Regions from separate parts of the Streptomyces sp. NPDC053513 genome, predicted to be linked through region 1. Evidence: riboswitches for the same ligand, from Rfam matches in the RefSeq annotation. Region 1 holds a riboswitch; the other holds the start of a gene.
The links. A riboswitch is a leader RNA that binds a small molecule or an ion and turns the genes downstream of it on or off. The one in region 1 is predicted to bind ZMP and ZTP.
Positions count from the first base shown of each region.

Region 1 (3,388 bases):
CGGTCGGCGCCCTGCTTGGCGGACTTGTCCTTGAACTGGGTCATGCGGGAGGCCTCGCCGAAGCCGGTGAGGCAGTTCATGACCCAGCCGAGCTGGGCGTGCTCGGGGACGTGGCTCTGGACGAAGAGGGTGCAGCGCTCCGGGTCGAGGCCGGCGGCGAGCAGTTGGGCGGCGGCGAGCCGGGTGTTGGCGCGCAGCTCGGCGGGGTCCTGCGGGACCGTGATCGCGTGCAGGTCGACGACCATGTAGAAGGCGTCGTGGGTCTCCTGCAGGGCGACCCACTGGCGGACGGCGCCGAGGTAGTTGCCGAGGTGGAACGAGCCTGCGGTGGGCTGGATTCCGGAGAGCACACGGGGACTGTCAGAGGCCATGCACATCATTCTCTCAGGTGTGGGACCGTTCCCCGACTGCCGTCCGCCGGGAGCGTGCGGACCCGGTCCCCGATGAGACCGGGAACACAGCGCGGCGGTGGCCTCGCGCCCCGGGGGACAGGAGCGCGGGGCCACCGGGCCCGGGTCCTGCCGGCTAGACCGGGAGGCCCGGGGCGGGGTGGGCGGCCATGAGGTCGGCGACCTCGGCGCGGACCGCGCGGAGGGAGTCCTCGTCGCCCGTGCCGGCGGCGGTGACGGCGCGGTCGATCCACTCGGCGACCTTCGCCATGTGGTCCGTGGTGAGGCCGCGGGAGGTGAGGGAGGGGGTGCCGATGCGGATGCCGGAGGGGTCGAAGGGCTTCCGCGGGTCGTAGGGGACGGTGTTGTAGTTGACGACGATCCCGGCCCGGTCGAGGGCCTTCGCGGCGGTCTTGCCCGGGACCTGCTTGGGGGTGAGGTCGATCAGGATCAGGTGGTTGTCGGTGCCGCCGGAGACCAGGTCGAAGCCGCGGGCGAGGAGCGCCTCGGCGAGGGCCTTGGCGTTGGCGACGACGGCGTGGGCGTAGTCGCGGAAGGAGGGCAGGGAGGCCTCGCGGAGGGCGACGGCGATGGCGGCGGTGGTCTGGTTGTGGGGGCCGCCCTGGAGGCCGGGGAAGACGGCCTTGTCGAGGGCCCTGGCGTGCTCCTCGGTGGACATCAGCATGGCGCCGCGCGGGCCGCGGAGGGTCTTGTGGGTGGTCGTGGAGATCACGTCGACGTGGCCGACCGGGGACGGGTGGGCGCCGCCCGCGATGAGGCCGGCGATGTGGGCGACGTCGGCGACGAGGACGGCGCCGGACTCGCGGGCGATCTCGCCGAAGGCGGCGAAGTCGATGGTGCGGGGCAGTGCGGTGCCGCCGCAGAAGATGACCTTCGGGCGCTCCTTGAGGGCGAGGTCGCGGACCTGGTCGAAGTCGATGAGACCGTCGTCCTCGCGGACGCCGTACTGGACGCCGCGGAACCAGGTGCCGGTGGCGGAGACGCCCCAGCCGTGGGTGAGGTGGCCGCCCATGGGCAGGGCCATGCCCATGACGGTGTCGCCGGGCCGCGCGAAGGCGAGGTAGACGGCGAGGTTGGCCGGGGAGCCGGAGTAGGGCTGGACGTTGGCGTGGTCGACGCCGAAGAGGGCCTTGGCGCGCTCGATCGCGAGGGTCTCGACCTGGTCGATGTTCTGCTGGCCCTCGTAGTAGCGGCGACCGGGGTAGCCCTCGCTGTACTTGTTCTGCAGGACGGTGCCGGAGGCTTCGAGCACGGCGGCGGAGACGTAGTTCTCGCTGGGGATGAGGCGCAGGGTCTCGGCCTGGAGCCGTTCCTCGGCGCCGACGAGGGCGGCGAGCTCGGGGTCGGCGGCGGCAAGTGCGGGGTGCTGCTGCGGGGTGGTCATGGTGAGGTCCTCCGGGCGTTCGGCGGATCGTCCCGGGGCGGGGTGCCGCACGGGACGGGGGTCCCGTGATGCCCAGGCGAGCGGCACCTCGTGTTCGTGGAGCGCGCGCGGCTCCCCCGGGGTCGCTTCCCCGTACGCCAGTCGCCGTGCGTGTCTCCACAGTAGCGGGCGCGTCGCGGCCGAGGTTTCCCCGTCCGGCATCCGAGCGACGATAAGAAGGGGGCCACAGCCCCTGGGGAGAGCCATCCCGAGCCGCAGGACGAACGGAGACCCCGTGTCGAGGACAGAAGAGGCGATCGCTTCCGCGGACGCGCACAGCGCGCACAACTACCACCCCCTTCCGGTCGTCGTCGCCTCGGCGGACGGTGCCTGGATGACCGACGTCGAGGGCCGTCGCTACCTCGACATGCTCGCCGGGTACTCGGCGCTCAACTTCGGACACGGCAACCGGCGTCTGATCGACGCGGCGAAGGCGCAGCTGGAGCGGGTGACGCTGACCTCGCGCGCCTTCCACCACGACCGGTTCGCCGAGTTCTGCGCGCGGCTCGCGGAGCTGTGCGGCAAGGAGGCGGTGCTGCCGATGAACACCGGGGCGGAGGCGGTCGAGACGGCCGTGAAGACCGCCCGGAAGTGGGGGTACGAGGTGAAGGGCGTGCCGGACGGGCACGCGAAGATCGTGGTGGCGGCGAACAACTTCCACGGCCGGACGACGACGATCGTGAGCTTCTCGACGGACCACGAGGCGCGGGACCACTACGGGCCGTACACGCCGGGGTTCGAGATCGTGCCGTACGGGGACCTGACGGCGATGGAGGCGGCGGTCACCGAGAACACGGTGGCGGTGCTGCTCGAACCGATCCAGGGCGAGGCGGGGGTCCTGGTCCCGCCGGCCGGCTACCTGGCGGGGGTGCGGGAGCTGACGCGGCGGCGGAACGTGCTGTTCATGGCGGACGAGATCCAGTCGGGCCTGGGCCGGACCGGGCGGACGTTCGCGTGCGAGCACGAGGGCGTGGTGCCGGACGTGTACATCCTGGGGAAGGCGCTGGGCGGCGGAGTGGTGCCGGTGTCGGCGGTGGTGGCCGACCGCGACGTGCTCGGGGTGTTCCGGCCGGGCGAGCACGGGTCGACGTTCGGCGGGAACCCGCTGGCGTGCGCGGTGGCCCTGGAGGTCATCGCGATGCTGCGGACGGGTGAGTTCCAGGAGCGGGCGGCGGAACTGGGCGAACACCTCCACGCGGAGCTGGGGCTGCTCGTGGGCGGCGGCGCGGTGGAGACGGTGCGGGGGCGCGGGCTGTGGGCCGGGGTGGACGTCGTGCCGTCCAGGGGGACGGGCCGACAGATCTCGGAGCGGCTGATGGAGCGGGGGGTCCTGGTGAAGGACACGCACGGGTCGACGATCCGGATCGCGCCGCCGCTGGTGATCTCGAAGGAGGACCTGGACTGGGGGCTGGAGCAGCTGAGGTCGGTCCTGACGACTTGACGCACCGCGCGGCGGCCACTTACGGGGCGGCGCCCCTCCCGCACCTCCGTACGGGGCCCGCGCCCTGCGGGGCAGGGCTCCCGCCCACCCGCCCGTGTGGGCAATCGTCCCGCT
Region 1 is NZ_JBITXP010000005.1:223,135-226,522, forward strand. It holds gene trpS (tryptophan--tRNA ligase) at 1-371, opposite strand, end outside; gene glyA (serine hydroxymethyltransferase) at 526-1,794, opposite strand; ZMP/ZTP riboswitch at 1,858-1,949, opposite strand; gene rocD (ornithine--oxo-acid transaminase) at 2,069-3,274, shown strand.

Region 2 (3,388 bases), on a different contig from region 1:
GGTGCCGGTGGCGGGGGCGGTGCTCCGGGAGCGGGAAGGGGACGGTGACGCACCGCTCTGCTGTTGCCCGGCTCGGTCTCCGGCTGCCGTTCGCCGCGGCATGGCGCGTGTCGTCGTGGGGTTCGTGGGCGTCCCGGCGGACGGCGTGTCGGCCGCCCCCGCTCCGGTCGCCGGAGCGGGGAAGGCCGGTTCCGCCTCGCCGGTGACGACGGGGGACGGCGCGCCGGCCGGATTCCCGCCCGGCGGGCCGTCGGCGAGTCCGCCACCTGCCGTCCCGCCCCGTGCGGTCAGGAAGGCACCGGCCACCAGGCCGGCCGTGAGCAGCGGGACGAGCGGCACGCCGAACCAGCGGGCGCGCCGCGCCGCAGGCCCCGGTCGGGCCGCGCCGAGCCGCACGAAGCGGGCCGACCACGCGGACTCGGCACCGGTCGTGAGACGCGCGACCGTGAGGGACTCGACCGGACGGCGCCGGGCGGGGGCGATCGATGCGGATGCGGCAGGATCCATGTCGACCGGATCCGTACGGATGGAAGCCGAAGCCCCTGTATAGGCACCGGTTTCGGTATCGGTGTCGGTATCGGTGGAAGCGGAGGGGTCCGGGCAGCCCGGGTCGGACGGCGGAGTGGCGGTCTGCGGGTGGGACACAGGGACCAGGTTCGCCGTTCGGCGGCGGCGCGGCCGGTTTTCACCGGCCGCCGGGCCCGACCCGTACAGAATCGTGACGATCGCCGACCGCGCGCGCTCGCGCCCCCGCCGCTCTCCCGTCACCGCCGCCGCCCGCTCACAGCCGCCTACAGGCCGAGCTGGCGCTCCGCGCCCTCGACCGTCTGGGCGAGGAGCACGGCGATGGTCATGGGGCCGACACCGCCGGGGACCGGGGTGATGAGGGAGGCGCGCTCGGCGGCGGAGGCGAAGTCGACGTCTCCGATGTTGCCCGGGTTGTAGCCGGCGTCGATGACGACGGCGCCCGGCTTGATGTCCTCGCCCTTGATGAAGTTCGGCTTCCCGACGGCGGCGACGAGGACGTCGGCCTCACGGATCACCGAGGAGAGGTCCCGGGTGCGGGAGTGGCAGTAGGTGACGGTGGCGTCGCGGCCGAGGAGGAGCAGCCCGGCCGGCTTGCCGAGGATGGCGCTGCGGCCCACGACGACCGCGCGCTTGCCGCTGAGTTCGACGTCGTAGGCGTCGAGGAGGCGCATGATGCCGCCGGGCGTGCAGGAGACGAAGCCGGGCAGGCCGAAGCCCATGGCGGCGAAGGAGGCCATGGTGACGCCGTCGACGTCCTTCTCGGGGGCGATGGCCTCGAAGGCGGCGCGCTCGTCGATGTGGGGGCCGACCGGGTGCTGGAGCAGGATGCCGTGGACCTCGGGGTCCTCGGACAGGGCGGTGACGGCGGCGACGAGCTCCTCGGTCGTCGTCTCAGCGGGCAGTTCGACGTGCTTGGAGCGGATTCCAGCCTTCGCGCAGCGGTTCTGCTTCATCTTCACGTACGTGACGGAGGCCGGGTCCGCGCCGACCAGGACGGTCGCGAGGCACGGCGTGACACCGGTGCGGCGGGTGATCTCGGCGGCTCGGGCGGCGGTCTCCTCGACCGTGCGGCGGGCGAGGGCCGTGCCGTCCATGAGGGTGGCGGTGCTGATGGACATGGAAACTCCTGGGCGTCGTCTCTGACCGGTGGTTCGCCCAGGCGCACGGCATCGGCACGGTCGCGCCGTTGCGGCACGCTCCGCCGGGCCGCTCCCCGGTGGTGATCCACCTCAAGCGCCAGTCACGGCCCGGACCCCACTCTACGTGAGCGGCCGGGGGCCGGTCCCGGACAGGGTGCACATGCCGTGGTGCGAGGTGGCTTGTCGGGTGCCCGCGGGCGCACCACGATGAGCGCGACGGGCCGGGACGACCTCGACGAGGAGGCCGAGTTGAGCGATGCGTGGAGGGCCGCGGAGCCGCGGACGGAACGGACACCGGAGGCGGCGGAATCCGAAGCGACTCCCCGCCCGGGGACGGCCCGGGGTGCGACGACCGCCGGGAGCGCATCGCCGGACCGGGGCACGGGCGGCACTGGCCGGGGCGGGGACAGGCACACGGGCACCGGCGGGGGCATGGGCGGCGGCCGGGGCACGGCCGCCCGCCGACGCACGCACGTCGGCCCGGACACGGACACCGGCCCGGACACCGCCCCGGACACCGCCCCGGGCACGGCCACCCGCGGGGGCCCGGGCGCCGGCCCGCCCGTCCGGGAGGCCCGCCCGCTGGTGGCCGCGTCCTGGCGCCGGTCCGTACGCGCGCGCGTGAGCCCCGACGGGGCGGCGCGGGTGGAACTGGACGAGGACGAGCTCGCCGCGTGCCGGGAAGCCCACCCGCTCTCCGCGGCGATGCCGGTGATCCGGGAGCTGATGGGGGCGTACGCGACGGACGGCGAGCACCTTCTCGCGGTCTGCGACGCCGCCGGGCGGATGCTGTGGGTCGAGGGGCATCCGGGCACCCTGCGCAAGGCCCGGGGGATGAACTTCGTGGCCGGGGCCCGTTGGTCGGAAGCGGCGGCGGGGACGAACGCACCGGGTACCGCCCTGGCCGTCGACCGTCCCGTCCAGGTGGTCTCCGCGGAGCACTTCCGGCGCTCGGTGCGGGCGTGGACCTGTGCCGCGGCTCCCGTGCACGACCCGCACAGCGGGCGGGTGATCGGTGCGGTCGACATCACCGGCGGGGAGCGGCTCGCGCACCCGCACAGTCTCGGCTTCGTCCAGGCGGTGGCCCGCGCGGCCGAGTCCCAGCTGGCCCTGCTCGGCCCGGCCCCGGACCCGGAGCGGATCAGGCTGTCGGCGCTCGGCCGGGACGAGGCGGTGCTCTCGGTGGGCGGGCGGCGGCTGCGGCTGAGCCGCCGTCACAGCGAGATCCTGGTGGTCCTCGCGCACCGGCCGGAGGGGGTGGGCGGCGACGAACTCCTCACCCTCCTGTACGAGGACGGGTCGGTCACGCCGGTGACGCTGCGGGCGGAGCTGTCCCGACTGCGCGCGCTGCTCGGCCCCGACGTGCTGCGCTCGCGGCCGTACCGGCTCGCCGCGCCCGTGGACGCGGACTTCGCGACGGTCGACCGGAGGCTCGCCTCGGGGACCGTGGCGGCGGCGGCCGGGGAGTACACGGGCCCGCTGCTGCCCGCGTCGATCGCGCCCGGGGTGGTGCGGCTGCGGGAGCGCCTCGCGGACCGGATGCGGGCGGCGCTGGTGGACCGGGGCGATCCCGGGCTGCTCGCGGACTGGGCGTACAGCGCGTGGGGCGAGGACGACGTGGTGGTCTGGCGGGCGCTGTGCGCGGCGGTACCGGCGTCGCAGCTCCCTCCCGTACGGGCGAGGCTCGACTCCCTGGAGGCGGAACTGTCCGCCGGTGCAAC
Region 2 is NZ_JBITXP010000026.1:89,454-92,841, reverse strand. It holds gene ACIGW4_RS31510 (hypothetical protein) at 1-507, opposite strand, end outside; gene ACIGW4_RS31505 (bifunctional 5,10-methylenetetrahydrofolate dehydrogenase/5,10-methenyltetrahydrofolate cyclohydrolase) at 792-1,646, opposite strand; ZMP/ZTP riboswitch at 1,675-1,782, opposite strand; gene ACIGW4_RS31500 (GAF domain-containing protein) at 2,100-3,388, shown strand, end outside.
Region 2: another riboswitch for ZMP and ZTP. It lies ahead of ACIGW4_RS31505 (bifunctional 5,10-methylenetetrahydrofolate dehydrogenase/5,10-methenyltetrahydrofolate cyclohydrolase); the one in region 1 lies ahead of glyA (serine hydroxymethyltransferase).